DNA from 2 places in the Lentibacillus sp. Marseille-P4043 genome. Region 1 is predicted to be linked to the other one. Evidence: riboswitches for the same ligand, from Rfam matches in the RefSeq annotation. Region 1 holds a riboswitch; the other holds the start of a gene.
What was found. Region 1 has a riboswitch for preQ1 ahead of C8270_RS02890 (QueT transporter family protein). Riboswitches for the same ligand answer to the same signal wherever they lie in the genome.

Region 1 (16,775 bases):
TTATATTTGATTTTTCGTCCAATGGAGAACCAACTACAAGCTGCTTCGTTCGAGTGACAAATCGTTCCAGAAACTCTTCGTATAGTGATTGATGGACATAAATGCGCTGAACCGATATACACACTTGCCCATTGTAAGAAAAAGCACCCATTACACTACGCTCAATAATTTTGTCAATGTCTACTCCTTCATCAACAATAAAAGGAGAGTTTGACCCAAGCTCAAGGGTTAGTTTACGAAATCCTGCTTGTTGCTGAATAATGTGACCAACTTCTACGCTACCTGTAAATGTCACCTTTTTCACATAGGGATGAGTAGTTAACGCTTCACTCAATACATCCCCCTTACCCGGAAACACCATCTGGAAGGCCGGCCTCTTTAAAAATCTCTGCAAGAAACAATGAGCTTAACGGTGTCTGTTCAGCAGGTTTTAGTACAATTGAATTTCCCGCTGCAATCGCCGGACCTACCTTATGTGCAACAAGATTAAAAGGAAAGTTAAATGGAGTAATAGCTGTCACCACACCAATGGGGGTTCGAATTGTAAAGCCAAACCGATTCTCTCCCCCTTCAGCTGCATCCATTGGAATCCGTTCACCATAATTACTCTTCGCCTCTTCTGCCGCAAAGCGATATGTTTGGACAGTACGACTTATTTCTTCACGTGCATTTCGAATTGACTTCGCACCCTCCATCGCAATGATTTTGGCGCATTCATCACTACGTTCTTCCATGATAGTGGCAACATTCGCTAAAATTTTGGCCCGAGCATGTGCTGGATACTTTCTAAATTTCTGGAAGGCGGCATGTGCCTCTACGATAGCCTCTACAGCATCCCCTGGCTCTGCCTGTCCAATTTGAGCAAGTTCATCTTCGGTATGTGGATTCTTTAATGGTTCATACGATTTTGCCTCTCGCCATTTGCCACCAATCCATAATTGCCATTCCTTTGTCATCTTTAGGTTCCTCCTTTGGGGCAGTGCCTGTCACTCCCCGGATTTTGTCGAATGATCTATTGGAATTTGTTAGTTATTGTAGAATTGAACATCTCACTAAAGTTTACAAATATAATCACCAAGTGTTTTTGATAGCTCTACGTTTTCCGAATAATCTACATCAACATCAACAATAACAATGTTGTCACTAGAAAATGCTTCTTCTAACGCTGGTAGTAAGTCATCTGAATGTTTCACCCGGATTCCCTTACATCCAAAGCTTTCAGCAAATGTTAAAAAATTCGGATCTGTAAATTCAATTGCATTTGCTCGATCATACTTGTTCAGCTGCTTCCACTCAATTAACCCATATTTAGCATCATGAAAAATAACAATTACAAAAGCCAGTCCAAGTCGTTTTGCCGTTGCTAATTCAACACCATTCATGAGAAAGCCACCATCACCAGTAACAGCTACAGCAGGCTTATCCGGATTTGCTAACTTTGCAGCTATTGCTCCGGGAACTGCAATTCCCATTGATGCCCAACCATTTGAAATAATGGTGTGGTTCGGCTTTTCCGGTTGATACATACGGGCAACCCACATTTTATGCGCACCAACATCAGAAATGACAATTGCCTCACCCTTCTCAGCTTTCTTCAAATCCGCAATAATTCGCTGTGGTTTAACCGGGCTTCCTGATACCTCATCAGAAGCGTGAAGTTTTTCGACAAGCTGAGACTTTAACTGTTTTACTTCCGGCCAAAGTTCTTTTTTCTCTACATCGGAATGTAAAGCTTTCAATGTCTCTTTCACATCGCCAACCAATTCACTTTCGATTGGGTAATAAGCATCGACCTCGGCTGGTAATGTATCCAAATGAACAATTGGATTCATAGCCTCATCATTCCAATATTTCGGCAAATACTCGACAAAATCATATCCTACAGTAATAATCACATCCGCGCGATCAAATCCACACAACACATAGTCTTTCGCCTGCATTCCTACCGTATACAGTGTTAATGGATGATCAGATGGTAAAACTCCTTTTGCCATAAACGTATTTACAACCGGAATATTTTTAGATTCTGCAAATTCTCGCAGCATTTCTGTTGCACCATCGCGAATAACACCATTTCCTGCTAGAATAATTGGTTTCTTCGCTTTGTTTATAATTTCTGCCGCCTTCTTGACCTCTTCTTCAGCTGGCCGGGATATCGGGATTGGTGTGACTGGTAATACCTCACCCTCTGTATCCGTCATGGCAATATCCTCTGGTAGTTCGATGTGCGTTGCACCAGGTTTATCGAGAACCGCTGTCTTAAATGCTTTGCGAATAATTTCAGGTATCGTATGAGGAACACGAATTTGTTGATTCCATTTTGTAATCTCTTCAAAAACACCAACAATATCAACGGCTTGATGTGATTCCTTATGAATCCGCTCAAGTCCAGCCTGTCCAGTGATTGCCACAACAGGAGCATAATCAAGATAGGCATCCCCGATTCCCGTTAGTAAATTTGTCGCACCAGGACCAAGCGTTGCCAAGCAAACACCTGGCTTTCCTGTCAGGCGACCATACACATCAGCCATGAAAGCAGCCGCTTGTTCATGATGGACAACAATAAACTCAATATTAGAGCCAATCAACGAATCAACGAGATCTGTATTTTCCTCTCCAGGAATACCAAAAATGTAGTTGACATTTTCCTGTTCCAAGCAGCGCACAAACAAATCCGAAGCTTTCATTTGTATGATGCCTCCTCTAATTTTTTGTTTTGTATAGTATTCCATAACACAATGAAATTATGTTTTAGTGAGATATCGCACAAACTTTGTCGATAATAACTCCTTGACAGATGGTGAAATCTACAGACAGAATATAGACAAGGGTTATTTTCCCAAAATTTTAAATTATATTTTGTTTATCATGTTCATGTATTGTTTAAACTATTAGGGAGGTGATAGAATGGCAGATGCAAATATCAAAGTGAACGATAATGGCCCTTATGTTGTAACAGGCTCATTTGAAGTGGTGGATGCGGAAGGAAACACTTTTCAAACAAAAAAGGCGGTTTCATTGTGTCGTTGTGGACATTCCTCCAACAAACCATTTTGTGATGGGACACATAAAAAAGTTGAATTTGAAAGTTCACCGCGAGCTGAATAAGAGGGAAAACAGCAATAAAAGGGTTCTAAGACGTTGATAAACCCGTACTTAAAATCAAGACTAACAACTGATCAATGTACAACTGAAGGTTAGTTATTCGTCTACTAGCGAAAATAGGTTAGCATTGACAGATGATTCATAACGTGGTTAAATGAAAGTAGATTTTCAAAGGGGAGTAGCTTTAACTGTAAAGTCGTCATTACAGAGTGATTACACTCTCGGCTTTACTGGCAACTTACGGCGTTGTTAGCAAGACCTTTGCCAATGTGGTAAAGGTCTTGTATTTTTTAGAGGCTTTTACCACATAACTGGTAAAAGCCTCTATTTTTTTATTCACAGAAGGGAGAAGTCGATGTGGAATCACTTTGGCTTGAGTATGGATGGACATTATTAGTATTAATTGGACTAGAGGGGATCTTGTCTGCTGATAACGCACTTGTTCTGGCGGTAATAGCTAAACACTTGCCAGATGATGAAAAAAAACGTGCTATCAACTACGGTATTATCGGTGCGTTTATTTTCAGATTCGCAGCCCTATTCACGATATCCTTCCTAGTAAATGTATGGCAGGTCCAAGCAATCGGCGCTGCATACCTTATTTACTTAGGTGCAAAGAATGTAATCGGAAAATATTTTGGTTCGGAAAAGGAGAAAAAGGTCCCTGTTGGTAATAGCTTCTGGTCTACCGTAGCTAAAATTGGTGTTGCAGATCTCGCCTTTGCGATTGATTCTATTCTGGCAGCTGTTGCACTAGCCATGGCACTTCCTGAAACCCCAATACCGCAATTCGGCGGAATGGACGGAGGAAAGTTTGCAATTGTAGTCATCGCGGGAATAGCTGGTTTAATATTAATTAAATTCGCTGCCACCTGGTTTGTTACATTGCTTGACAAGCGACCAGGCTTAGAAACAACCGCATATCTGATTGTTGCATGGGTCGGTGTAAAACTTGCTGTTATAACCTTGGCGCATCCGGCAGTCAACTTATTACCTGACGACTTTTCCCATAGTACCGGGTGGAAATTTACCTTCTGGGGAGTCCTTCTTGCCATTGCGGTAATTGGCTGGTTTCTTTCAGGTAAAGGTAGCTCACAGAAAAAAGGAGTGATCAAACACGGCTCCTCTTCCTAAAGATTTAATTTCACAACCATGCTATTGAATCAGTTCCACCCATAAGAAAACCCTGCTGCTTATTAAAATATCCTTAACAAAGGGACATTTCATATTGTGACAGGGTTTTTCCTATACCTATTTCTGATATGTCATTAGCTCTTGTTTCAACTTGTTTAGTGCATCGTTTAAGTCTTCCATCATTATTTCCAGTGCCTCTTTTTTAGGTAGTTCTTTTGATAAATATATCGGCTCGCCATAAATGATACGAGGCTTTTTACGTTTAAACAAATCACTAAAATTATTAGGTCCCACATATGCAACTGGCACAATAGGAGCCTTAGAATGACCGGCGATGGTTACAGCCCCTCGTTTTAAAGGAACTTCGTCACTTGTCCTTGTTCCACTTGGAAATATACCAACAACTTCGCCTTTTGACAGTAGTTTTCGTGGAATTTTAATCGAACTCGGCCCTGGATTTTCACGATCAACGGGGAATGCGTTAAGTTTGTTCATTAACCATTTTAATGCGCCGTTTTGAAACAATTCCTTTTTTGCCATATAATGTATTTTCGTTGGTAATACGGATATGCCAAGCCATAATATATCTACCCAGCCTGTATGTGTACAGGCTATAACATAACCACCTGATTGTGGCAAATTTTCTCTTTTATATATCTTTATGTTTCCAAATAGACTCAATATTATTTTTAAAAGATACGCAGCGAAATAATACATGTTATCTTCAACTCCCCCATCTTAAAGTCTGCTTCCTTTATTTTAACATATGATATTAACACCTGGTACTATACAAAGGAATTTTATTGCGTAAGCCACTTCCCTATTGATTTTACCCGATAAAGTTTTATAATGAAATAGTTGCTTTTTAAGACACGTGGTTCGAGACCATCCCACGTTAAAAAACTAAGGAGAGAATAGAATATGAAAGTAAATACACTTGTCACAAACGGCTTGCTGGCTGCAGTCTATATTGCAGTGTCGTTACTAATCCAGCCTTTTGGATTTACCAATATCCAATTTCGTGTCCCGGAAGTGCTAAATCACCTCGTTGTTTTTAACAAAAAGTACATTTTCGGAATTGTATTAGGCGTCTTTTTATCTAATTTCTTTTTTTCGCCATTAGGTATGTATGATCTTGTTTTTGGGGTATCGCAATCCATTATTTCATTATTAATTACGATTATAATTGCGCGGTATATTAAAAACAAATGGCTTTTAATGATTATCAACACACTTGTCTTCACATTTACCATGTTTATTATTGCCTGGGAATTAAGCCTAGCTTTCGGAGCACCATTTTTATTTACATGGTTAACAACAGCTATCGGTGAATTTGTTGTAATGGCGGTGGGGATGCCAATCATGTATGCCCTTAATAAGCGTGTAAAGTTTGATAAATTAATTTAACTAAACGGACGTAAAAGAGAGTTCACTAGGGAGTGAATTCTCTTTTTATTTCATAACAACGTCACTAAAAAAAGCTTTTTATCCATCCGAATACAAAAATAGAGGATATACGTATGCAAAAACATCCCAAGACAAACAAGTCAAAAAATCCTGGGATGTTTTTGTGTTAAATCTTTTCCTTTAAATATTCAATTTTAGTTTTATGGTTTGATAGCAGAAAAATCAACATGTCGATGAATTTCCGGATAAAACATTTCCGAAAATTCTGCAAAAATGTGTGGATTAATTCTTTGAATAAGTGGTCATGATAGGTGTACTGGGAGTATTCTTCGCGCACCAGTGTCGTGAGAACCATTATAACACTTCCTTTGGGGGATTTTTTATAGAGGAATGACTGAGGTGTTTTTCTATTTCTAATATACTACACCATTTCAACAAAACAAGTGTTCCTATTTATTTTTTTAGAAGCAGCCTTGCACTGCTAAAGCTGCTTCCTTTACATTTTTTAGTTCTGGTCTAACCCAAAATAACTACACACAACTTGTCCAACCGATTTCGCCGCAACAAGGATGGCATCTTCATCAATGTCAAACTTCGGATGATGATTAAAGTATGGATTTTCCACTCCTTTTGGTGTACAGCCAATGTAAAAATAACAGCCAGGGATTTTTTCCAGATAATAAGCAAAATCATCAGACGGTGCCATCTTTGGAAATTCCTTTACTTCTGTTATATCTTTATCATCGATACTTTGTAGGCTTTGTGCAACCATTTCAGTTACTTTAGGATCATTGTACAATGGTGGGTAATCAGCAGTATACGTAAGCTCACATTTCACACCAAATTCTTCTTCAACCCCTTTTACAATTCGTTGAAATTCATCGGCAATGACCTTTTGAATTTTTTCATCCGCATAACGTATATCACCTTCAAGTTCCACACTGTCTTTAATGACGTTGAATGTTCCTTTTCCATCGAACGAACCAACCGTGACAACTCCTGCATCAAACGGATTTAATCGACGGCTAACAATGGTTTGAACGGCTGTAACAAAATGCGCGCCCGCTACAATGGAATCATTCGCTAGGTGTGGAGAAGAACCATGGCCGCCAACACCTTGAATTTTTAATTTAAAATAGGTCCTTCCGTTAAAAGAATAGCCACTATGATAGCCAACAACTCCCGCTTCGCCCAATGGTAATACATGGATACCAAAAATGTTATCAACATCATCCAGACGGCCGGATTCAGCAATACTTTTTGCTCCACCGGGTGGAACCTCTTCTGCATGCTGATGAATAATTTTAATTGTCCCCGGAATCTCATCTTTTAACTGGATAAGACAATCAGCAAGAATTAATAGATAGGCTGTATGTGCATCATGACCGCATGCGTGCATGACACCATCATTTTTTGACTTAAACGCTACATCCGTTTCTTCGGTAATTGGCAGTGCATCGAAATCTGCACGGAGCCCAATTTTTTTACCAGATTTTCCACCATTTATCGTGACAATAATGCCATAACCATTTCCCACATTTCGCTCCATTTCTACATCTTTTCCTTGATAAAAATCGGCTATATATTGGGCTGTCTTTTCTTCTTTAAAGGACAATTCAGGATGTTCATGCAGATACCGGCGAATTTCAATCATTTCATCTTTACGTTCCGCTAGCATTTCTATTAATTTGTTTTTCAAAAAAATACCTCCCCTTTTTACTTTTACCAATAAGATTCATATCCATGAACCGACTGATTAAAATCCTTACATACACGCTAAACCTATGATTTCAATCCACAATTAAATTATACTCTTATGTACTAGTATGAGCAGGAATATCGATCCTACTTATTTACATTCACTTACGATTCTAGGTGCCGCGAGGGCGGAACAAATTCTCCATAATCTAAAAGCGCTTGAAATTCAACCAACAGGGAAAAAATCGGCCATATTTTCAATTAAAATAAAAGGAACCTGCATTTTAGTTTAGCAGGTTCCTTTTTTGATAGGGATACAGAACTCCGCTCTCGTCCGGCGACTTTTCGCTTTCGTCCGGCAACTTTCTGCTTTCGTTCGGCGACTTTCCGCTTTCGTCCGGCGACTTTCCGCTCTCGTCCGGCAACTTTCTGCTTTCGTTCGGCGACTTTTCGCTTTCGTCCGGCGACTTTTCGCTCTCGTCCGGCGACTTTTCGCTCTCGTCCGGCGACTTCCCGCTCTCGTCCGGCGACTTTTCGCTCTCGTCCGGCGACTTTCCACTTTCGTTCGGCGACTTTCCGCTCTCGTCCGGCGACTTTCCGCTCTCGTCCGGCGACTTTCCGCTCTCGTCCGGCGACTTTTCGCTCTCGTTCGGCGACTTTTCGCTCTCGTCCGGCGACTTCCCCACTTTGTCAGTCCATCATCATCCGAATAACATTCCCAGATGGATCCTCTGTAACATAATAATCCTGTTCATTTGTTACATTGGCACCAATCTGCCGCAACCGCTCAACCGCACTTGTTCTAGATTTTTCATTTGGAAAAACAAGTGTAAAATAGTTTAGCCCGACACTATTTTTTGTTGGCATTGGCGCACCAACTCCATTCCAGACGTTTAATCCGATATGATGATGATAGTCCCCAGTTGATGTAAACAGTGCCCCGGGATATGTTGTTACAACGGTAAATCCCAGTCCATTTATATAAAATTCTTCTGTTTTTTGCAAATCGCTAACATGGAGATGGATATGACCCATAACTGTTTGTTCCGGCAATCCGTTCCACTCCTGAGCACTTTCAGCAAGAATACTATCCCCATCAAGTTGTTCAGTCGCCATGGAAACCTCACCATTTTCCCAACTCCATTCAGATGATGGACGATCATGATACACTTCAATGCCATTCCCATCTGGATCAGAAAAATATAGCGCTTCACTCACTAAATGATCTGCTGCGCCTAATTGTACTCTCATTTGAATTATATGCCGTAAAAATGCTGATAGGTCCGCACGCGTTGGTAACAGAATAGCAAAATGGTAGAGTCCAGCCGTTCTCCCTACTTTTGGCACAACATCAGCAGGCCGTTCCAATATTAGTAATGGTGTTTTTCCGTCTGCCGTTAATACTGCCCTTTGTTCCGTTTGTTCAAGCACCTTGAATCCAACAATCGTTTTGTAGAATGTTAATGAACGTTCCAAATCTGTAACATTAATCGAAACTTCCCCAACATATGTTGCTGGATCTTTGAAAAATTGTTTTTCCATGTTTATATTCCCCCTCTATAATCATTGTAAGTATATAAATTACTTTTTTATATTTAATTACTTTATGTAAGTAATTATATTTCTTACACTACCCTTTGTCAATTCTTTGTTACGTGCAGGCTATAACGGAGGATTATTTTTCTGTATACTGAAAATAAATACAGTTGAAAGGATGATCTCATGATTGTACGTGAACATGCCAATGATTTTATTATGATTGAACAAGATAACCATGCACACATTTCTGGTGAACTTATTGCCAACTGGGAAGAATCCTCATTTCCGGGAGCAAAGTTGAGAAAATCTGTTGAATATGCAATTTTTCATCATGACTGTGCATGGAAGCCAATCGATGAACAGCCTTTTTGGAATGATCAAAAACAAGCACCCTACACATTTATTGACTTCCCCGCTCCTGCAAAGCTTGTTTTTTACAAAAATGGCATTGATCAAGTTGAACAAAAGGATTCCTATGCAGGTCTATTATGTAGTGAACATTATAAACGTTTTCTCGCAAATGATATTTCCAAAGCAGGGCAAGCATTTGTAAATCAAGAAAACGAACGGCAGAAACGGATAATTACAAAACTTCCATCCTTTGATAAACAGCTTTTTACTATCCATTATGATCTACTGCAACTATCTGACAACCTGTCCTTATACATATGTCTAAATGAACCCGGTGGCAAAAAGGAAAATGAACACCCCTTTTTCCGTGATGGGATCCCGGTTTCTAAGAAGTTAAATTTCCTTGATCATTCCAAGTTAACTCCTAAATGGAAAGACCCGGATACAATCATATTACCAGGCCTTCCATTTGAAGAGCCCATAACCATCGTGTTAAAGCAAAAACTAGTTGAAAAGGGTGCCATTTATAGTAATGGATTAATACCTAGTTATGTACAAGCAGCCTGCCAGGAAATCAAACTAAACCTTATTTCAGATGAAAAATAAAGAAGAGATCCCACATATGCTAACACACCACTGAATGAAATTAGTTTATATACAAGTAGATTTGAACGGCTTAATATAACATGGAAGCCTTACGATATCATCTGACCAAACAATCGGATTCGCCAAGGCTTTGGGGTTAAAAATTAAGGCGTAGAAAACAGCAACCACTACAAAAGTGGTTGCTGTTTATTAATGATGCATTCCCATGGAAGAATTCGTAATAACCATTTCCTCCTCTGGCACATAAAAATATTGAATCCAGATACCATCTAAATATTCATTGCCCTTTTCTAGGATGATATCAATATCTTTGTCTGTTTTTACAACCTCATCGTTTTCTGTCGGAGTATCCAGTTCAATGTCGTAATGTGCATGATCACCATGAAGGTGTGTCACATATACACGAATCATTTTCCCTTCTGCTTCCTCATTTTCCAACATTTTTTTTAGAACTTTAGCTGCGTTGCGATTTATTTTACATTTCATTTAACTATCTCCCATCCGTTTATTCACTCTATATTTTTTCAGTTTTTCGTATGAATTACAAATTAGACACTCAAAGTTAGTTCCCTAAATAATCCCTTGGGTATTCGTTCAACAGTCTCATTCGATATACATTCATTGCCGTTTCCCCCAGATGATCGAGGAGATTGTAGTTTGCATATGCACCAACTATCGCACCAAGTCCTGGAACTAATTGGAGCATTTTAACAAAATCTATATAATCTCGGTATTCTTGCTGGAACACTCGTCAATCCATATCGACAAGCGTTTCTTTTTCTGCCTCCCAGTTCTCTAGTATGCGAAATGTATCTTTTCGTTTTTCATCATTTGAAAAAGCAAGCTGGAAAACATGAAGAATGAACAAGCGCTCCTCATACCTATTTGCGTCAAACCCATATATACTAGCTACTTCATACAAAAACTTCATTTTAATCGATAGTAACAGCGGGAAATCAGCAAGGCCAAGAAAAATGCCACCCGCTCCTGTCCCTGCTCCTTCTACAACCGCAGTTTTCCGATAGGATGATAGCTTTTCCCGAAGCAGTTCATCTCGATCGTAAAGACTTCATACCCTTAGATTGCCTTTTATTTTGAATAAGGTTTGAACCAAACAGTGTTGCCTTTACCATGTTCTTTATACTTTCCGTTATCACACGATGAACCTTTTCCGGAATCATCCCGTTTATTTTTGTTTGTGCTTTTTTTGACATCCGGTTAAGTAGATTCGACTGCTTTAAGATTTTCCTTTGCCAAGCTTGAATTTCTTCATATACTTTTATTTCATATTCAGGCATTTTTATATCATCCTCTAATTCAAACTGATCTCCTTATTTTATCAGGAAAATCATGGTCTTTCCTTTTTTTAATTGAAGGAGGGGCTAAGTCCAATACATTGTGTTAAATGTTCTATAATTATGCGATTTGCACGTTCATTTTTCTTTACTGCCTCTCTTGTTCGTTTATTGTATTCATTTGTTGGGCTAATTGGATATTCACCACAAATATCAATACCGCTAATATCCTTGTCGGAGATGATCTTTTCAACAATTTCCATAAGCTGATTTAAATTCATTGTTCCATGATCCCATGCTGTAACAGCCTCTTTAAGATCCAATACATCTTTATCAATACTTATATAAACTGTGTCTGTAGCTATTTCTTTCATAATGGATTTAATTGTGTTGGAATAATCTGTGTGAAGGGATTGTTTCGAGTATACGGCCATTTTTTCTTCAGCGAACGAAGGTATTTGCTGTTGCCAATCTTCGTTTACACCGATTATAATTACTTTTTTTAGCATAGGTAACTTTTCTAGTGACTCCCGCACCCATGAACCACAGGCAATCAACGAATCACTTGGGCTGGGAAACATATCAGTATGATGGTCAAATAACACTAGTGAAAATGGCCTTTGTATCTCTGACAATAATAAGTAGGAAACATAATGATAATTACCACTCCCCAGAAATGTTATCTGACTCATTCTTCGTTGTCTAAGCCTTTGATCAATCTGGAATAAGGACTCTTTTTCACAAAACAAATTGGTACTCGGCATCTGTTCAAAATCTAGTGATTCACAATTCTCAGCTTGTAGAAAGGATTGTTTATGATACGTTTGGTCAAAGTTTAGTACGGTAACATTACTATCCATTTTCCTTAAACCCCCATCTAATTACGAATAGAAAGCAACCTAATGTTCTACTATAAATTATAGCACTTCTATATTCTTAATTGTTAGATTTCTGTTCGACATTTAAATGAAAAATAGATCAAGACAAAATAAGACGCCTGTACAATGTACAGGCGTCTTCACGAAATTTGCGGCAAAAGATCATGTGTTCACATTCACATGTATTGCGTATCCTTTGACTTACACAAATCAGCTCATCGCAGAATTAAGTATAGCATTTCCGTAAAAATATGTCACTAACTCAACTTTCGCAGCTTCAAATGGACAAATAAGCCTTGATAAAATGAGGAAGGATGAAGATTCACTGCTTAAGTTGACTTTGGATTAATCGCATTTAAACAAACTTCGACTGCTGGGCTCTTTTTCTATAAGTATGCGCATTTCCCGCCGTCCGGGATCGTTCCGGGTGGATGCTTTCCGCGGGCACGGCCTCAGCCTCCTTGCCCCGGCGAGGGGTATGTCGACGTTGTCCGCAAAGGACGGTTTTAGTCGACCCTCCTTTTCAAACCACTCTGCGGGGTCTTCGGACACGTGCTGGGGCTGCGCTAACTCGCCCCACCGAAAACCATTGTTCCCGCAGGACAAGGAAGGCTACGCCAGCGATACATCGCACGAAGAAAAAGTGCTTTTCTTTTTCGAGGAGTCACCACCCTCCACTCACCCGGACTAGTGAAGCGGTAGAATGTGGCTCGGTAGAACACATACTACTACAGTTAACGGTAGTAAATGTAATACCAGTGAAGGAAATACGCGGAGACTCCTGGGGGAGGAAAGGCCTAGGTGAGACCCCGCAGAGCGACGAGCGAAACATCCACCGAATAAGCTTCGAGTTGCGAGGAGCGCTACTTCATCGAAATTACTTGCAACGCGACGAGCACCATAGCACGAGGAGGCTCAGCAGCCGCCCCCGGAAAGCGTAGTGTATTTCCGGAACGGCGAGGGAGCAATTTCTTAGTTACCTCGCATTTTATATATAAAACACAAATGCTTTCGAGGGGACGAATAATCGCAGTCACAATCTTTTAGAAAATAGTCTTTATGTTTACCAAGGTTGTTAGAAACGCTCCAAGTTTGCCCCAGCTAACTGTTTGATCTTATTTTATTGGTGCGAAAGTTGAGTCACTAATAAAAAATCCGAGAACATGATTCCAAAAATATAACGCCTGTGAATCAGGGACATTATCCCAGATTATGAATAAGATACTGTAAACTCTTCTAAAAAGGAATGATAGACATGGCATCTCAAGCTTTACCTGTTTCCATTCAAACAATGGCCCTCCAACAACAAGGTACCACTATTTATTACCCACAAGTGATTGGCTTACAAAATGTACATTCACAGCAAACCATTAATCATACAATCTCTCATCTAGCCCAAACATTGATCCACCAGCAGTATCAACAGCAGTATCAACAGCAAGGCGCTAATTCATTTGCAGAAATGATCGGCTCTTATGAAATCAAGACTAATGAACGTAATATTCTTAGTCTCTCACTATCCAATTACGCAATGGCATATCATCATGCAAATGGTTTGACGATAATGAAATCATTAACGTTTGATAGCAAAACCGGAAAACAATACCAGTTGAAAGACTTATTTAAGCCTGGAAGCAATTATGTAGAAGTTCTCACAAGTATCATCCAAAAACAAATCAATGAGCGAGACATCCCGTTGTTGGATAGCCTTTCAAAGATATCACCTAACCAAGACTTTTATATTGCGGACAAATCACTTGTACTTTATTTCCAACCCATCGAAATCACACCTCACTATTTTGGATTTCCAATGTTCCCTATTTCTGTCTTTGAACTAACCGATATCCTTGACGAAAATGGACCACTTGGCAAAATGGCAGTTAACCAATAATTCATGGAATATAATGATATATTGCATATACCAATAAGCATTTTTCATGTATACTAATACTAAATAAACGATAAAAAATTTAGTAAGGATGAATTGTAATGCCGATACCAACAGATCATTCCAAACCAATCCGCAAATCTGCCAAGGAAAACGCATTTAGCCAATTACAAAAATGGATTATAGACGGTACTTTGCAGCCTGGGGAAAAGTTGAATGACTCGGAACTTGCGGAAGCGCTCGGAGTCAGTAGAACACCAATCCGTGAATCGTTGCAACTTCTTGAGGTTGACGGTTTTGTGAAAATGTATCCCGGAAAGGCAACACAAGTAACAGATGTGGAAAGGGAGTCCATTAATGACCTCCTTCCACCTTTAGCGGCACTGCAAGCATTATCAGCAGAACTGGCAATCCCGCATTTAACCGATGAGGTCATCACATTACTCGAAGATACAAACAAACAATTTGCGAAGGCAATCCGTTTGGAAAATTATTTTTCAGCACTTAAAATTGATGAAGAGTTTCATCAGATCATCGTCGATACTGCCAATAACCCGTATATCCACAAAATGGTCGCTTTTTTGCAGTCACATGTCCGAAGATTGTTTTTTCATAACTCCATTATCCTAACAGCGAAGTCGATAAAAGAACATGATACCATCATTACACTAATGAAGGATCGCAACATCACAAAAGTTTCAGCAATTATGCGGGAAAATTGGCTTCGTGCAATTGATGAGTTTCATAAATTAAGTTAAAAAGTTAAGCCGGTCTTCCCTTTTAAGGAAGCCGGCTTATTTTATGCCTCAACAAGAGATAACCGTTGTACCCGGACTATTGTGCCTGTAAGTGCAATAACGATTAAGGCTGGGAAGAACCATCCAAGCCCCTGATTGTATAATGGCAGAAACTGTTCATAAAAAGAAACAATCTGTTGCAACCATCCAAAGTAATTAATTCCCAATGAATCACATAATGATTTTAATCCATCAATAACACTAATGATAAACGTAACAACCGTTGCTGACACATAAACGAATCGTGAATGGTTAAACAAAGGTGACAAAAACGTTAAAATCATTAAAACAATCGCAAGCGGGTATAGGAACATTAGAACAGGAACCGAATACGTAATAATATTTGCTAAACCGAAATTTGCAATCACAAATGTAAAGGCAGAAAAGAACCAGACAAACTTTTTATAGCTGACTTTCGGTAGTAATGTGTGAAAGTATTCAGCACAAGCCGTCACCAGCCCAATACTCGTTGTCAGACAAGCTAATGTGATAACGATTGCCAGCATCACCGACCCCAACGTTCCAAAATAATAGGAAGCCGCACTGCTAAGAACTGGTCCACCCGTTGCAAAAAGTCCGAATGTTTCCGTGCTTGTTCCGCCCAAATAAGCAATACCCACATAAATGACTCCAAGTAGCGTAATTGCCACTGCACCAGATCTTGCAGTTGCAGAAAGTACACCGCGTGTAGATTTAACACCCATCGAACGAATCACATTAATCACAATAATGCCGAAAACAAGTGAAGCTAGTGCATCCATTGTGTTATATCCCTCAAGGAATCCCTGGATGAACCCTCCGCTTGCATAGGCGTCCTGAGGCGATTGAATGGACCCCATTGGCTTAACAATAACCATAGTCAGAAGAATAGCTAGAAGAACAACAATTCCAGGTGCTAATATTTTCCCAACATTGTCTACGAGTTTTGCAGGATTCAATGACAACCATATTGTTACAGCAAAAAATAGCAACGAAAATAGGAGTAACCCACCTTGTTGAAATCCATCACTCACAAATGGCGCGATTCCAACGTTATATGCAACTGTACCTGTCCGTGGTGCTGCGAATAATGGTCCAATCGTCAGGTAGAGCATTGATGTAAAAAAGATCGCATATACAGGGTGGATTCTGCTTGCGAGTTCTTCCAAATTGCGACTCCCGGAAAACCCCATTGCTAGGATCCCAACGAATGGCAACCCGACCCCTGTAATCAAAAATCCTACCACGGCTGGCCAAATATTTGTTCCGGCATATTGCCCAAGCTGTGCTGGAAAAATAAGATTACCTGCCCCAAAAAACAATGCAAACAACATGACCCCTATCACAAAATAGGATGAAAATGGAAGTTTATCCTTCATACGATTCGCTCCTTCTACGATGAAAACTAGATCAACAAATATCGCTTATATGCAATATATCAGTTACATTATAATACTATCTTTTTCTGTAAAATGCAATATATTGCGAGAATATTATTTTTTAAAACTCTTATTATAACCCGACCTTTAACCATAAAACCGGAAATTCTTTTATTTGCTGAAAAATTGGTATATCCTATTATTAGAAAATATTATTGAGAAAGTTTGGGGGAATTTGGGGTGACAATGAAAAAAACACTAACACTTGCCGGTTCTGATTCAAGCGGCGGAGCAGGTATACAAGCAGATTTAAAAACATTCCAGGAACATGGCGTTTATGGTATGACCGCCCTTACATCTATGGTTGCAATGGATCCAAACAATGGCTGGAACCATCATGTTTTTCCAATTGACGTGGCTATTGTTGAAAAGCAATTGGATACCATTTTATCGGTTAATGTTGATGCAATGAAAACAGGTATGCTCGGTTCGGTAGATATCATTGAACTCGGAGCAAGGAAAATTGATGAATACAATCTTGACAAATTTGTTTTAGACCCTGTTATGGTTTGTAAAGGCGAAGACGAGGTATTACAACCAGAGAATACCGATGCGATGCGCGAATTGCTTCTTCCACGGGCATTGATCACAACACCTAATCTGTTCGAGGCAGGACAGCTTGCACAAACCGGACCAATCAAAACCATTGATGGCATGAA
Region 2 (16,775 bases), 1.2 Mb from region 1:
ACTAGAACAGGGAAAATTAGACAATATGTGACAATGTTCTGGCTTTTGTTGGATGATGATTTGGTTCTCGCGCCGATGTTTTCGTCCTCGCGCCGATGTTTCCGCGCTCGGGACGATGTTTCCGCGCTCGCGCCGATGTTTCTGCTCTCGGGCTGATGTTTCTGCGCTCGCGCCGATGTTTCTGCTCTCGGGCTGATGTTTCTGCTCTCGCGCCGATGTTTCTGCTCTCGGGCTGATGTTTCCGCGCTCGCGCCGATGTTTCTGCTCTCGGGCTGATGTTTCTGCTCTCGCGCCGATGTTTCTGCTCTCGGGCTGATGTTTCTGCTCTCGCGCCGATGTTCCTGCTCTCGGGCTGATGTTTCCGCGCTCGCGCCGATGTTTCTGCTCTCGCGCCGATGTTTCTGCTCTCGCGCCGATGTTCCTGCTCTCGGGCTGATGTTTCCGCGCTCGCGCCGATGTTTCTGCTCTCGCGCCGATACCGACCACCGCCGCGCGTGCTTACCACCCAATCAAACTCCCCGCATATTCCCCCACAAATACGTATGCAGTTGTGGCAAAACGCGTACATCTTTCAGCACGTCGCTATTCATTACCAATTCAATCAACCATTCATACCGGTGCAGCAAATGCTCAAGCAACTTCCCATCGTCAGCGTTTGCGGTGTCATCATTTCCTACTTGCAAAAATATTGGAACATCTGGATAGCTTTGATGAAGCCTAGTTGCATAGTCTAAATCTGCTTGATCAAAAATAACAACTTTTAAACTGAATGATCCCTGCTGATGCAATGTTAAAGAATCAATAATGGAATCAAGTATGTCAAAATTTGTCCGCATTCCAGAACTTGGTGGTTTTGGCGAAAGGGTCAGCTCATCAATCTTTACGAACCATGGCTGCCACTTGCTTCCTTGTGTCTCAAGTGCGATTTTTATTTGCTGGTCATGAAGCAGATCAACAAGTTTATCTAACCCTGCAAGCAATGCGGGATTCCCACCAGAAATGGTTACATGGCCAAAACGTCCGCCTGCTTGTTCCTGTAATGCCTCCCAAATATCTTCCGGCTCCATCATTTGGATGTTTTCCTTTTCTGATCCATCCCACGTGAACTTAGAATCACACCAGGAGCAAGAATAGTCGCAGCCCGCGGTCCGGACAAACATTGTTTTTTGCCCGATTACCATTCCCTCTCCCTGAATTGTCGGCCCGAATATTTCTAGTACTGGCAGCTTCATTTAACATCATCCCCCTTTGGACGGTAGATGCAGTAGCTTGTTGGTGTTTCACGTAGAAAAACTTGTAAGCATACTGGCCGATTAGGCAATGTTTTCAAATGGTCTTCGATGATGTCATAAATCGTTTGAGCGACAATCTCCGTCGTTGGAAATTTTTCCGGCTGCTCGTTAGAAAAAGCAGGATCATCATTCAATGTTCCATGGTCAAACCGTTTGTGAATGATGTTTTTGATCTGTTTAAAATTTACCAAAAAACCTAAATCATCTAGCTTATCGCCGCCAATTGTGATATTGGCAAAATACGTATGCCCATGTGTATGCTGACATTTGCCAGCATCTGCACTTGGTATATAATGTGCCGCTGCAAAGTGAAAGTCCTTATTTAATTCATACGAATAATCATGGTTTGGAACGGGATAAATTTGCTGCATCATTTGGCAATCTCCCCTTCCCGTCTATTTTCATATTGCTCAAGTCCTCGTTGGCGTAACTTACATGACGGGCATTCTCCACAGCCGCTTCCCTTCACACCGTTGTAACAAGTCAGTGTATGCTCTTTGACAAATTCAAAGGCGCCTAGGTCATCACTTAATTCCCACACTTCTGATTTGTCCCGCCACATCAACGGCGTGTGTATCACAAATTGATCATCCATTGCTAAATTCAAGGTCACATTCAATGACTTCACAAAGCCATCACGGCAATCTGGGTAACCACTGAAGTCAGTTTCGCTCACCCCTGTAATAATATGTTTGGCGCCGATTTGTTTAGCTAAAACGGCCGCAAAAGAAAAGAACAGTAAATTTCTGCCCGGCACAAACGTTGATGGCAAGCCTTCCCCTTCAGTAATTGCAATATCATTCCTTGTCAGTGCATTCGGCGCTAATTGATTTAATAGTGACATATCCAATTCATGGTGTGGCACTTCTAGCGTTTGGCAAATTTCCTTAGCACACTCCAATTCTTCAATATGCCGCTGTCCATATTGAAATGTAACAGCCTCCACATGTTCAAACTTTTCCTTAGCCCAGAACAAGCATGTCGTACTATCTTGCCCACCGCTAAACACCACAACTGCCTTATTATTATTCATTTTCATTTCCCCTCTCTTTTGCATCTCAAAAAGAAGAGCTTCAACAATTTTTCCATCAAAAAAACAACACTAAGCAGCGTGTTGTTTTCGACTCCTTAGTTTTTTATCGAGGGATGGAATTTCGAACCTCTCCTGCAACATATGCAGATTTCTTTTTTTGTTATGTTTCTACTTTATCACGTTTTCGGTCACCTGTCATGGCTATTTCTGGGATTTCCTAGCATAACAGCACCAACATATATATAAACATTTAAGATAAACGCATTTCTGAAAATTGCATTGCATGTTGAGGTTTGGTAATGTTAATTTCATAATGTCAAAATATTCAAGGGGGCTTCATGAAGAAAGTTTCAAGAGTTTTTTATATCACATTACTTTTAGTTGTATTAACGGTTATCTTCGGTGCAACGTTTCCAGAACAATTCGAAACGATATCTGGTAACATAAAAGCATTCGTTTCTACATCATTTGGGTGGTATTACTTACTGCTCATGTCCGCTTTGGTTATCCTATCTGTTATCATTTCAATTAGTCCATATGGAAAAATTCGTCTCGGAAAGGACAATGAAAAGCCGGATTTCTCTACGCCAACATGGATAGCTATGTTGTTCTCAGCAGGAATGGGAATCGGTTTAGTTTTTTACGGAGCCGCTGAACCACTATTCAACTATGCTGTTGACTCTCCTTCAGCGGAAGTTGGTTCGGAAGCTGCATTCAAGCAAGGACTCGCATACTCCTATCTACACTGGGGTGTTCATGTTTGGGCGATGTATGGCATTATTGCTTTGGCCTTGGCATTTTTTCAATTTCGCAAAGGAGAACCTGGTTTAATTTCCGCAACATTGAAGCCATTGTTCGGCAACAAAATGAATGGTCCACTTGGTATTTTGATTGATGTACTTGCTGTTTTTGCCACGGTCTTCGGAGTCGCCACATCGCTTGGCTTCGGTGCTGTGCAAATTAACGGTGGGCTTTCCCATTTATTCGGTGTCGATATTGGGTTTACATCCCAATTTTTGATTATAGCTGTCGTCACCATTTTATTTCTTATCTCAGCATGGACCGGTTTGAGTAAAGGGATTAAATATTTATCCAATACCAACATGGTACTTGCTGTATTACTGCTAATTGTCGTGTTGATCGTTGGACCAACATTGTTGATTTTAAACATGTTTACCGAGACATTCGGTTGGTATATGCAGCATATTGTGGAAATGAGTTTTCAATCTGCTCCCCTTGAAGGTGATAATCGGGAATGGCTTGACGGCTGGACCATTTTCTTTTGGGCATGGTGGATATCCTGGGCACCATTTGTCGGGATGTTTATCGCTCGTGTATCACGTGGACGTACGATCCGTCAATTTCTAATCGGCGTGATGGTTGTACCGACCTTTTTTATCTCGATCTGGTATGCAGTGTTCGGTACGACAGCAGGAAATGTGCAGAACAGTGGTGTTGATTTGACGCAATATTCAACAGAGCTCGTGTTATTTAACATGTTTGATCAGTTGCCAATACCGCTCATCCTATCTGTCATTGCAATATTGCTCATTGCATCATTCTTTATTACCTCTGCAGATTCAGCAACATTCGTACTGGGTATGCAGTCAACAAATGGTTCCCTCATACCGCCGAATAAGGTAAAAGTTATCTGGGGTATCGCTCAATCTGCTGTTGCACTTATTTTGCTGTATGTCGGTGGATTAACTGCGATTCAGAATACCATTATTATTGCTGCACTGCCGTTTTCCTTTGTGATGATTTTGATGGTAATCGCATTATTTAAAGCACTGAATAATGAAGTGAAAAATGAAGAAAAAGAATAAATAATGAAAGAGAACTACCTGGAAAGATACCGGTCTTTCCAGGATTTTTTTATCCCATTTACGCTTCGCTATCCGTCATTCGCCTATTGGAAAAGACAGATAACCATGGTACAATACCTATAATTCATATAAAACTAATAGGAATTATAGGGATTAAACGGAGGTGATCGCTATGTTTTTAAAAATAAATGACATATCCAAATCATTTCAGCGTGGAACTGAGCAGCCGTTATTGGTATTAAATGATATTAATCTATCCATTGAAGAAGGAGAATTTGTTTCCCTATTAGGACCTTCTGGCTGCGGCAAATCAACGCTTCTTTCGATTACGGCTGGGCTGACCAAACCAACTGCTGGCACGGTACTTCTGGACAACAGTGAAATAAAAGATCCAGGACCAGACAAAAGCATGGTTTTCCAGGAGGCAGCGCTTTTTCCTTGGATGTCGGTCAAAGAAAATGTGATGTTTCCACTCAGAAAAAGAATGGGGAAAAAAGAACAAGCAGACACCGCCACACATTTTTTGAAAATGGTCCACCTCAGCCAGTTTGCCGACCATTATCCACACGAGCTTTCCGGTGGGATGCAGCAGCGTGTCTCGATTGCTAGAGCACTTGCGATGGATTCCAAGCTTCTGTTAATGGATGAACCATTCGGTGCACTGGATGAACAGACAAGAAACGTATTACAAGAAGAACTGGAAAAAATCTGGCTTGCTAACAGAAAGACAATTGTTTTTGTCACACACAGCATTCGTGAAGCTATCAAACTATCGGATCGTGTCATTGTTATGGGCGCAAGACCGGGAACCATCATTTCTGATTTCAAGGTTGATTTACAACGGCCACGTCCACAAAAAGAGATAGCTAATTTAGAAGAGGATGTAATGGCTATTTTAAAAACCGAAATAGACAACGTGATGAAAGAGGAGTTGCAACATGCCGGTAGCAATTAAACGTATACTGTTTTTCGTTTCGCTCATCCTGATCTGGCAAGGTGTCGTGCTAATCGGTTTCTGGCCTGAATCGATGATACCAAGTCCATTATCTGTTGCCGAATCCATTTATGATGGGCTCCGAGACATGACACTTGTGTATGATATTCTAGCAAGTTTCCGTCATTTACTTATCGGCCTTGCTATCTCATTAGTGATTGGCACTATCCTTGGCGTTTTGCTTGCCAAAGTTAAAACAGCCGACGAAACGCTAGGGACGATGATTCTAGCATTGCAAAGTGTTCCGAGTATTGTTTGGGTGCCGCTTGCTATTATCTGGTTTGGATTTGGCGAAACAGCGATCATTTTTGTCGTCATTATTGGCGGTACGTTTGTCATGACGATGAATATGCGGATTGGCATCAAAAATGTCGCACCAATTTATTTAAAAGCAGCACGAACAATGGGATCAAGGGGAATGGATTTATTTTTTAAAGTTGTCATCCCGGCAGCTATCCCACATGCGGTGACAGGTGTGAGACTAGCATGGGCATTTAGCTGGCGAGCACTAATGGCCGCGGAATTACTAAGCACAGGCCCAGGACTAGGATACACACTCAGCTATGCATCCGACTTTAACAATATGAGTCTCGTAATTGGGATAATCATTATCATCGGTGTCATCGGCTCCGTTGTCGATCAATTTGTTTTTCAACGAATTGAAAATAAAGTACTAAAACGCTGGGGATTGGAAGAAGCAGCATAATAAAAGGCTGTTCTCAAAAAGAAAGGAGTAATCATCTTGAAAAAAAGCATTGTTTTTCTGTTCATGAGTTTTTTACTCATTCTAGGTGCATGTGGCAATGATTCGCAAGCATCATCTGATGACGGAAGCAAAAAGGAAAAAATCGTTATCGGTTATTTTCCAAACCTTAATCACGCACCAGCAATGGTAGCAAAAGAAAAAGAAATGTATGAAAAACATCTAGGTGAAGATGTCGATGTGGAATATCGTACATTCCCAGATGGATCTACTTTTATGAAAGCTTTGGCAACAGGGGAAATCCAAGGTGGGCTTGTTGGTCCGGGTCCAGCGATGAATAACTTCATTTCTGGTGTTGATGTTCAAGTAATAGCAGCATCTTCAACTGGCGGAACAGTGATTGTTTCACGTAAAGATAGTGGCGTAAAATCTGTCAAAGATATCGAAGGAAAAACCTTCATTTCCCCGCGAGTTGGCTGTACACACGATGTTCAGTTTGAAACATACATGAAGGAAAGAGGGATTACATCTGACCGTGTTGGCGGAAGCATGAAACACGTAACAGGCAAGCCAGCACAATATCAATCCATGTTCGAAAGTGGCAATGTCGACGTTGCCACAGCACCAGAACCATGGGGATCTGTTTTGGAAGCAAAAGCAGATGCAAATGTTGTTGTCGATTCAGATGAAATCTCTTTTGGTAAAAACCTGCCAGCTGCCGTATTTGTCACCACATCAGAATTGGCTGAAGATGACCAGAAGCTTGTAACCAAACTGATTGATGCCCACAAAGAGGCAGTTGAATATATAAACGAAAATCCCGATGAAGCAATCACGATCACAATAAATGGAATTGCAGATATTACTGGACAGGAAATAGAGCATGATGTAATGGAAAATGCCTGGAAGCGAACCAATTTTGTTTACGATATGGACCCAGAGGTAATCCAACAATTCGGTAACTCCTCCTATGATTTGAAGTTTTTGAAGGAGAAGCCAGATTTCACAGGATTTGTGAATACAAGTTTTGTAGAGTGATTGGGACGCGGGGACAGGTTGAGGCCACTGAAAAAGTCACTCTGAAAATTCGATAATTTAATAAAAGCTAAAAAAACACCCCTAAAATTTGGTATAATAGAACTGCAAAGAAACCATCAACCAAACTGGGGGTATTTTCATGCTTAAAGACAAAGATATGCAATTAAGCATCTATTCCGTATTATACAGTAAAATTCCTGAAAATCATATACTTAAAATACTTCGCGATGAGGTAGATTTTAGCTTTATCAACGAACTACTCGAAAAAACCTATTGTAAACATTATGGTAGACCAGCGAAAGAGCCAGAGTTCATGGTAAAACTTTTAGTACTACAATACCTTTATGATTTATCGGATGTGCGAATTATAGAAGAGGCTTCACTGAACCTTGCCCACATGTATTTTCTAGGCATTAACCCAGAAGATGACTTACCACATCCAAGCCTTTTGACGAAATTCCGCAAAGAGAAATTAGAGGGGAATTTTACGGTCGATGATATCATCACAGAAAGCATCGGACAAAGTGTTGAAAAAGGCATTTTAGGAGGATCCGGATTAAGCATCGATACAACACACTCGGAAGCGAACACCTTTAAGTGTACTGTAGAAAGAGTGATGAAGCATCTCGCAAAAAAGCTATTTAAAATCGTTGAGAAAGAAAACGGTGAGGTACCTGAAAAGATAAATCAAGAAATACCAGACTATAAAGAAATAGAGGATCATAAAGAAGCCAAGAAAACAATGAAATCCTACCTTGAAGAAACCATCGCGAATGTAGAAAAAACAGTAGATGTGGAAAGTGCACCAGAAACAAAAGAAGTGCTAAACATGGCGAAGGAAATTCTGAAGGACCCTAAATTTTTGGAACAAAAAGGCGTTCGTTCACTAGTAGACCAAGATGCAAGAGTTGGTCACAAAAGTAAAACATCCCATTTCTTTGGCTACAAAACAGAATTTATGATTACAACAGAAGACAGAATCATTACGGCAGTTAATGTTCGTGATGGTGCCTATGTTGACGGAACGATGTTTAATGAGTTACTAGAACAAACACGAAAAAGCGGAATAGTTATAGATGAGGTCTACGGTGACAAAGCATATTTTAAAAAGCCAATCCTTGATAAAATAAAAGAAGTTGGGGCGAAACCATACATACCAGTAAGTGAGATGGCTTATAAAATTGATGAGGAATTATACAGTTACAATAAAGATTCGGATGAATGGTTCTGTGCTCAGGGGAATAAAACAGAGAGAAAAGTCTACAAAAAGAGAAAGGATGGAAAGGAAACCTATCGATATTATTTTGATAGAGAAACCTGTAGAAATTGTCCGTTAAGGGAGCAATGCTTCTCGGGTAAAACTGTTGGTAGAATTTTAGAGATAGGGATAAACACCCCTGAATTTTACGAATACAGCCAAGAGCAAAAGACGGATGAATTTAAAGAAAAATATCGGAACAGGTCTTGCCAAGAATGGAAAAATGGTGAGATGAAGAATTTCCACGGATTAGATCGTGCCAGGGGGTACGGTCTAAGAAGCATGGAATTACAAGCAAAATTAACTGCATTAGCAGTTAATTTAAAGAGGATAGCGAAGATACTATCCTCTAAAAACGGGTCTAATTCTATTTTTATTACCATTATCTTGAAATGGACCGACAAAAATAGAGAAAATCAAAAAAAATCTGCTTAGATCCCGAAATGTGCGTTATAAAAAGGGTACTATTTCAGTGGCCTCGGACAGGTTTCTTGTCCCAATTGTGTGTGAAGGACGATAGAAATAAAAGCACCGTAGAGGCGTCACCCTCTATGGTGCTTTGTTCTATCTTAAACACTTGATAATAACCCATACCTCACTGCAGAGATTTTTCCATATACATTACGTTTTTTGTAAATAAATGGTGGGACAAGCAACCTGTCCCTATGTCCCGTTCTCACATTTGAACTAATTTCCGCATTTCACTTGCTACTTCACCAGGATTTTCTGCTTTTGTTATTGCACTTCCGACAATGATAGTATCAGGCTTTTCCAGAATAATCACAGGTAACGTGTTCAAATTAATTCCTCCGGCAACTGTTACGTCAACGTCCAACCCTTTCACCAGTGAAAATAGGTCCGTATTGAAGTTTCCTTCTGTTTGTTTATCTTTCCCAACATGAAGGCTTACAGACTCCACTCCAAGATCTAGTAATTCTTTGATTCGCTCTTTGTCATGTACCTCTAATAAGTCAATCATCACTTGGTTACCTGTTTGTTTGGCAATATCAAGTGTATCTTTAATTGTCAAATCCGAAGAAAACGCCATTACCGTTGTGATATCTGCCCCACCTGTAAATGCTTGGCGCGCTTCATGTTTACCCGCATCACAAGTTTTCATATCAGCGACAATTTTCTTGTTTGGGAAAAGCTCCTTCATTTCCCGAACAATCGCCATTCCGTATTCTTTAATTACTCCAGTACCTACTTCAATCCGATCAATCGCGTGTTCTGTTTCCTTCACGATTTGTATGCATTCATCTCTTGTTAAACGATCTAACGCTAATTGTAATTCCACGGTAACACCCCCTATTTATCGTTCAATCCGCTCTTTTTCCCCAAGTTTTTCTTGAACATCTTCATAATATGGTAAACCTTCATTATCACCCTTTACGCCTACAACCATCGAACCTATCGTATTGGCAACGTGCATTGTTTTCGCTAATGGCCAACCTTGTAAAATACCATACAAAATTCCTGCATTAAATCCATCCCCTGCACCAACCGTATCAACCACTTTAGTCGCTTTGACTGCTGGCGCTGTCACGATTTCTCCATTATAATACCCAACAGATCCTGTCTCACCCTGTTTTACCGCAATGAATGAGATACCGAGTTCCTTTGCTTTCTCAATAATTGCTTCTGGCTCACTTTCGCCAATAATGATCTCCATTTCTTCATCCCCAGCAAGCAGGATATCGACTTGAGGCAAAATATCCGATAATACGTCACGCGCTTTTTCCTTGCTCCACATGCGTAAACGGATATTTGGATCAAAAGATATTTTCAACCCGTGTTTTTTTGCCAGTTCAATCGACCGGTTCATAATGGCAATATTCTGCTCATCAATTGCTGGAAATATTCCAGTGATATGCAGAATTTTTGCCTGTTGGAAATAAGTCTCATCTAAATCATTCGGAGTCATGGTTAGTGTTGGCGACTTATCACGATAATAAAAAGTTCGAACACTTCCATCCTCCATTATTTCCTTAAAGTTTAGTGATGTAGGGTACCCATCAACAAGATCAACCTGTGAAACATCGATCCCTTCCCCACGGGCAAATGTTTGGATATACTTACCAAACTCATCATTTCCCAGTTTGCTAATGTAACCAGCTTTTAAGCCAAGTCGGGCACAACCAATAGCTAGATTTAATTCCGCCCCGCCAATTTTCTTTTCAAATGTATTGACAAATTTCATCGGACCTGTTGAACCAGGATCAAATGCAATCATCGCTTCCCCAATCGTAATTACGTCATTCATTTTTATTCCCCCGAGCATCTTTTTTCGTTAACCATTCGATTTGTCCATTTTTTACTACAATTACTTTTTCTGTCATGTCACAAAATAACCCTGTTTCAACAACCCCAACGATCAACTTTAATTGTTCATGAAGTTCTCTTGGCTGTTTAATAGAAGGAAATTTACAATCAAGAATATAATTGCCATTGTCCGAAATAAATGGACTGTTTTTTTCTTTTCGTAAGGTAGGTGTACAGTCCAATGCAGCAATGTTTGCCTCCGTTACTTCCCAGCCAAAAGGTAATACTTCCACCGGCAAGGGAAATTCCCCTAGTTGGGAGACAACTTTTGAACCGTCAGCAATAATAATTAATTCGTTAGCTGCCACATCCACAATTTTTTCCCTAACTAGTGATCCTCCTCCACCTTTGAGAAGGGTTAGATCAGGACTTATTTCATCTGCACCATCAATTGCTATGTCAATTTGAGTTGTTTCAGAAAGGTCGGTTAATGGGATTCCATGTTCTTTTGCTAACCGCTCTGTTTTCCGTGACGACGGAATCCCTTTAATTTGTAAACCAGCCTGTACACGCTCGCCTAACGCCTGAAGCAGCCAATTTACCGTCGAACCAGATCCCAACCCAATTGTCATGCCATCCTTTACTAATTTTACTGCTTCTTTACCAGCTAATTGTTTGTCATTGTCCTTATTTAACAAAACAGCAATTCACTCCTTATTCTTATCAGCTTAACGAAGTACCAGGTCTAAAACAAATCAGGATTAATCCATCTTGGTATTGAAAAGGCAAGATCCGGTAGAAATGTTATAAACACCAATACTACCAAAATAATAGCAAGATATGGCAGCACTGCTTTAAAGGATCTTTCAATTGATAGATTTCCAATTTTAGCTGATAGTAATAACACTAACCCATATGGTGGTGTTGCAAGTCCGATAGCTAATGTCATAACTACAACTAGACCAAGATGGATCGGATCAATGCCAAATTCCAATGCAGTTGGCAAAATAATTGGTACAAATAAAATCATCGCTGGAATCGCATCCATAAATGTTCCAACAAAAAGGAAGAATGCAATCAAAATAACAAGGAATAACCATTCTGCACCAACGTGATTAGCAAAAAATTCTTGTGCAATCGTTCCAAGCTGATAATAGCTCATTAATTCACCCAATGCACTTGCTGTTGCGAGCGCAAACAAGGAAAGCGAACTTAAAGCCAGCGTGTCCATCAATATTTTCGGTAAATCTTTCACTTTCAATGTTTTATAGTAGAACATACTAATCAAAAACGTATACAACGATGCTACCGCTGCAGCCTCTGTCGCTGTAAAAAATCCGGAAATGATACCGCCAATAATAATAATTGGTGTTAATAAAGCTGGAATCGATTCCACAAACAACTTGGCAAATTTTTTAAATTCCGGTCTAGCTGCTTTTGGATAATTTCGCTTCACCGCAATAATATATACGAAAACCATCATCCCAACCCCAATTAAAATGCCTGGGATAATTCCGCCAAGAAATAATGCACCGATGGAGGCATTCGTCAATCCAGCAAAGATAATCATCGGAATACTAGGTGGAATGACAACGCCAATTGTTGACGATGCAGCTGTAACGGCGACAGCAGTCTCTTTGTCATATCCTTTTTTCACCATGCTCGGTATAAGAATTTTTCCAACACCTGCCGCATCGGCCTGCGAAGCTCCCGACACTCCTGCAAACATCATCGATACAAGAATATTTGCATGCGCTAACCCACCGCGGATCGGACCAACAATTGCCAAGGCAAGATCAATTAACTTCTCAGAAATTTTCCCTGAGTTCATCAAATTAGCAGCTAAAATGAACAACGGTACAGCCAAAAGCACAAACGAATCTAGTCCGTTTACCATCTTCATTGCAACGGTTGCTTCTGGTGTGTACGGGATACCAAAAATACCTATTAAAGCAACAATTCCAATTACAAATGCAATGGGAACACCAATCAACATTAAAACGATGAATAGTCCTATTAATAGAAAACCCATTAGCCCCTTACCTCCTTATCGGTGACCATCTTCACGTGCTGCATTAAATGTGCTGCCGAATAAATAATCATCGTTATCGCCATAATTGGGATTGCAATCCAGATATATCCCATCTTCATTTCCGGAATAGTTGCCCACGTATAGTTCCAGAATTCGTTAACAATTTGAATACCTAATAGAAAAATAACAATATTAAATAGAATAAGCACGATGTCATTGAAGATATTTAACGATACCTTCCCTTTTCCTTTTAATTTCCTTTGTAATAAATCAAAATTAAAATGTTCTCTACGGTTGACCATAACAGCGGCGCCCATAAAGACAGCCCATATAAATGAATAATTTGCCACTTCTTCTGTCCAGATAACCGAGATTCCCATATATCTTGTTACTATTTGCAATAGAATCACCAAAAAGAAAAGGCATAAAAACAATAAACCCACAGTGATTTGCACTTTTTCAAGTGCGTTTACAAAACGCTTCATGATGGCTTAAACCTCCCTAGTTACTTTAGTTCCCTGATATCTTCAAGCATTCCTTCTACACCAATTTCTTTTGCAAAGTCATCTTGAATTGGTTTGGCGATGTCAATGAATGGTTGTCTATCAATCTCATTCACGATGGCCCCCTCTTCAATTGCCTTTTCTTTATATTCCACTTCTTGTTTATTTGTTGCTTCTCGTTCTGCTTTGACCGATTCCTCAGCTGCATCTAAAATAATCTCTTGATGTTTCTTAGAATACTTATCAAATTTCTTTCCATTTATTAACAGAAACCGAGTTGTAAAGTCGTGTGCCGTTTCCGTAATATATTTTCCATTTGGTGTCGTATGGTGTGCTTGCTGAACAAAAAATGGGTAAGCGTTTTCTGATGAGTCGACAACATCCTGCTGTAATCCTTGATAAAGTTCTCCCCATGAAATCGAGGATGGAATAGCTCCAGTTGCTTCCCAAAAATCTCCTATTACCCCAGATGTTTGCGTGCGAATAGATATCCCTTTTAAATCATCAATCGATTCAAGTGGTTTTTTTCCATAAAAATGTCTAACACCAGCCGTCCAATATCCCAATAGTTTAAAAGAATTATCCGACTTCTGATTTATAACGGTGCCCATTTCCTTCCCTACTTTTCCATCAACAACGCGTAACCAATGATCATAACTGTCAAAGAGGTAGGGGGCTGAAAATAAATCAACTTCTCTTATCCCTGTTTGTGTCATAAATCCTGGTGATACCAAAACAACATCGGCAGCACCCAATTGAAGTTTTTCCACTAGCTCTGATTCTTCCGTACCGATCGTACCTGCATGAACTTCGACTTCAATTGATCCATTCGATTCTTCTTCCGCAACCTCTTTAAATTTCAGCATCCCCGCTTGGTAAGGACTATCAGGTGATGTTTGGTTATGTGCAGCAATTATTTTAATCTTGCCATCCCCATCCGGATCGACTTGTTGTGAACAAGATGTCATAACAGCAACAGATGCCAATACCAACAGAATGAAAGCGCATTTAATTTTCCCCATTATTATAAATCTCCCTTCTTCAGCAATAAACTATGCTTTGAGTTCGCTGAGTTTGGCTACATATTCTTGTGCCTTAACAGTTAATAGTCGGTAATCTTCATCTGTCTTGAGCTTGTTTACATTTACAAGGCTACTGCCAATTCCAACTGCGACACTGCCATTTTTCAGGTAGTCATTCATATTTTCTAAATTGATTCCGCCAGTTACCATCGCTTGCACTTGTTGAAGCGGTCCTAAAATATTTTTAATATAATTCGGCCCTAATGCATTTGCCGGGAAAACTTTAACCATTTTTGCCCCATGCTCATATGCCGTCACAATTTCCGTTGGTGAAAAAACACCAGGAATGTTTAATACGTCGTAGCGGTTCGTTAAGGTCAATGTGTCTGTATTTAATGTTGGCGATACAATAAACGTTGCACCAGCCAGCATCACTGTTCTAGCTGTTTCTGGATCCAGTACCGTACCTGCACCAATACAAACATCACCTGGTCCATGCTTGACTGCTGTTCGAATCACTTTTTCCACATTTGACGTCTCAGCAGTTATTTCAACCACCCGCACGCCACCTTCAGATAAAGCTTCAAGCACCGGAACAATCGTTTGTTCATTCGCATGACGAATAACCGCTACAATTTTATTTTGCTTAATTACTTCAATCGTTGTCATTGTAACCCGCCCCTTGTTTATTCTAAATTTGCATGTTTTTGATTTAAACTTGAATTGTCATTTCCTTCCGAATGCTGCAAAAGATAAACAACAATAGCATCCAAAAGCAAATGTGCAGATTGATCAAATTGACTTCCCAACGGTTGAATCGTCTTTGGCTCTGTCTCAAGACGTTTTTTTGTTGCAGCGGGAATCCGCACATAGCAATCACTTACTTGTCCAATCGCAGAATCGGGATTCGTTGTCACTAAAGCAACATCCGCATCAATTTCTTTTGCTTTCATCGCAAATTGTTTTAACGTTCCAGTACTTCCTGATCCTGAAATAACCAACAGCAAATCACCAGTTTCAATACTCGGTGTGATGGTTTCGCCAACAACGTAAATTGGGAATCCACTATGCATAAGTCGCATAGCAAATACTTTACCGATTAACCCTGATCTACCTGTTCCAGCGACAAAAATCCGCCTAGCACGTTGAATTCTTTTTGCCAGATCAATTGCTTCATCAGCATCCACTTGTTTTAAAACTCCTGTCACTTCACTTGCTACTGTATCTATGATGTTCTTCATATAAATTCCACCTTTACTCTATTTTTAACAAGATTCGCGTTTGATTAATTCTGGTTCAAAGCGATACACCTTTTGATCATCCACACTATTTTTATCCTTTATTCGATTAAGTAACAATGCTGCGGCTTTCTTCCCCATCTGAAATGCCGGCTGTGCAATGGTTGTTAATGTTGGATTGTAAAAACCTGCAAAAGAAACATCATCAATGCCAATTAAGGCTAAGTCCTCTGGTATGTTTATCTGGTGCTCTTTCGTGTACGTTAGTATTTCAAATAACACACGATCATTTAGGGCCACAAGTGCTTCTGGAGGATCGCTTTGCGTTAGCATTTCATGTATCTTTTCTCCAAGTTCCCCTATTTTTCCGCTTATTAGATAGCTAGGTTGAAAAGGAATGGCATGTGCTTGTAATGCTTTTTTAAAACCATCAATTCGTTCTAACCTAGGTGTTACCCACGGAGTAATCGGCGGGGAAACCATCCCGATTTTCCGATAACCATTTCCTATAAATTGATCTACTGCCAACGATGAAGCCTTTTCATTATCAAGCAAAATAGTTGGAATCTCGACTTCTGGAATAATACGATCCATAAATACGACCGGGTAATTATCCGTTATTAATTCGTTGTACAAGGCAACATTTCCACCTGTTGGAAAAGCAATGATTCCGTCCACCTGTTTTGCACGTAACATATCGATATACCGCTTTTCTTTAGAAGGATCATCATCAGCGTTACAAACAATTACGTGGAAATTGGATTCATTACAAAAGTCCTCAATTGCCCGTATTACTTGCGTTGAGAACACATGAAGTATATTCGCCACAATAACGCCGATTGTCCTCGTCGATTTTTGCTTTAAGCTTCTGGCAATAATATTTGGGCTATATTCTAATTCTTCAATCGCTTGTTCGATTCGTTTCTTTGTTTTTTCTCCCATGTAATCGTAACGTTGATTTAAATACTGGGACACTGTACTTTTTGAAACACCGGCATGTTCAGCCACATCCGCAATCGTAATCGTTTTCATTTGTCTTTCTCCTATATCAAAAAATTGATCCATACATTTATTTTCATAAACTAAACCGGTTTAGTAAATCGATTTAGTAAAAGTATAAAACAGAAGAAAGCGTTTTACAAGGAATGTTTCCTGGAATTTTTTGTGAGGAGTGTTTGGGGGGTGATGCGGTGACCTCAGATACTAAATTTGCTCATAAAAAAGCAGCATTTGATAGGCGGCATCAAAAACTGCTTATATATGGAAACTTATTTAGTAAACAATAAGATAGATAAGGCTTGGGAGGAACACCATTAGAGTGGGATCTCTTTCCCAATTAACACACAAAAACTCAGGAATTACGATAGCTTATATTCACTCGCATTATCTTCTACCAGTACCGTACGTTTTTTATTAAACAACTGTACGATGATTACGACAATAAGCAAGCCAATACCAAACATGTCCGTAATCAATCCAGGTATGACTAACGTTACCGCACCGCCTATCGATAAAATTCTAAGTAGCCAATACATGGTTCCCATTAAATACCCCTCTAACCCAGCTCCTAGGGC

Region 2: linked by a shared signal. The riboswitch ahead of queC (7-cyano-7-deazaguanine synthase QueC) and the one ahead of C8270_RS02890 (QueT transporter family protein) in region 1 are both predicted to bind preQ1.

The regions. Positions count from the first base shown of each region.
Region 1 is NZ_LT984884.1:542,277-559,051, forward strand. It holds partial or broken gene C8270_RS02865 (aldehyde dehydrogenase family protein) at 1-956, opposite strand, end outside; gene C8270_RS02870 (acetolactate synthase large subunit) at 1,053-2,687, opposite strand; gene C8270_RS02875 (CDGSH iron-sulfur domain-containing protein) at 2,908-3,108, shown strand; gene C8270_RS02880 (TerC family protein) at 3,463-4,239, shown strand; gene C8270_RS02885 (lysophospholipid acyltransferase family protein) at 4,357-4,956, opposite strand; PreQ1 riboswitch class I at 5,108-5,152, shown strand; gene C8270_RS02890 (QueT transporter family protein) at 5,161-5,646, shown strand; gene C8270_RS02900 (amidohydrolase) at 6,152-7,345, opposite strand; gene C8270_RS02905 (hypothetical protein) at 7,629-8,030, opposite strand; gene C8270_RS02910 (VOC family protein) at 8,035-8,886, opposite strand; gene C8270_RS02915 (DUF3891 family protein) at 9,067-9,840, shown strand; gene C8270_RS02920 (heme biosynthesis protein HemY) at 10,030-10,326, opposite strand; partial or broken gene C8270_RS02925 (EcsC family protein) at 10,403-11,138, opposite strand; gene C8270_RS02930 (arginase family protein) at 11,207-11,995, opposite strand; gene C8270_RS02935 (DUF3298 and DUF4163 domain-containing protein) at 13,269-13,904, shown strand; gene C8270_RS02940 (GntR family transcriptional regulator) at 14,003-14,659, shown strand; gene brnQ (branched-chain amino acid transport system II carrier protein) at 14,701-16,056, opposite strand; gene pdxK (pyridoxine/pyridoxal/pyridoxamine kinase) at 16,297-16,775, shown strand, end outside.
Region 2 is NZ_LT984884.1:1,790,471-1,807,245, reverse strand. It holds gene C8270_RS08830 (hypothetical protein) at 17-505, opposite strand; gene queE (7-carboxy-7-deazaguanine synthase QueE) at 510-1,232, opposite strand; gene C8270_RS08820 (6-carboxytetrahydropterin synthase) at 1,229-1,666, opposite strand; gene queC (7-cyano-7-deazaguanine synthase QueC) at 1,663-2,325, opposite strand; PreQ1 riboswitch class I at 2,415-2,461, opposite strand; gene C8270_RS08810 (BCCT family transporter) at 2,664-4,151, shown strand; gene C8270_RS08805 (ABC transporter ATP-binding protein) at 4,324-5,106, shown strand; gene C8270_RS08800 (ABC transporter permease) at 5,090-5,851, shown strand; gene C8270_RS08795 (ABC transporter substrate-binding protein) at 5,888-6,886, shown strand; gene C8270_RS08790 (IS1182 family transposase) at 7,026-8,579, shown strand; gene hxlA (3-hexulose-6-phosphate synthase) at 8,821-9,441, opposite strand; gene C8270_RS08780 (sugar kinase) at 9,457-10,407, opposite strand; gene rpiA (ribose-5-phosphate isomerase RpiA) at 10,400-11,104, opposite strand; gene C8270_RS08770 (TRAP transporter large permease) at 11,152-12,438, opposite strand; gene C8270_RS08765 (TRAP transporter small permease) at 12,438-12,923, opposite strand; gene C8270_RS08760 (TRAP transporter substrate-binding protein) at 12,944-13,963, opposite strand; gene C8270_RS08755 (bifunctional 4-hydroxy-2-oxoglutarate aldolase/2-dehydro-3-deoxy-phosphogluconate aldolase) at 13,994-14,632, opposite strand; gene hxlB (6-phospho-3-hexuloisomerase) at 14,650-15,204, opposite strand; gene C8270_RS08745 (LacI family DNA-binding transcriptional regulator) at 15,229-16,233, opposite strand; gene C8270_RS08740 (TRAP transporter permease) at 16,560-16,775, opposite strand, start outside.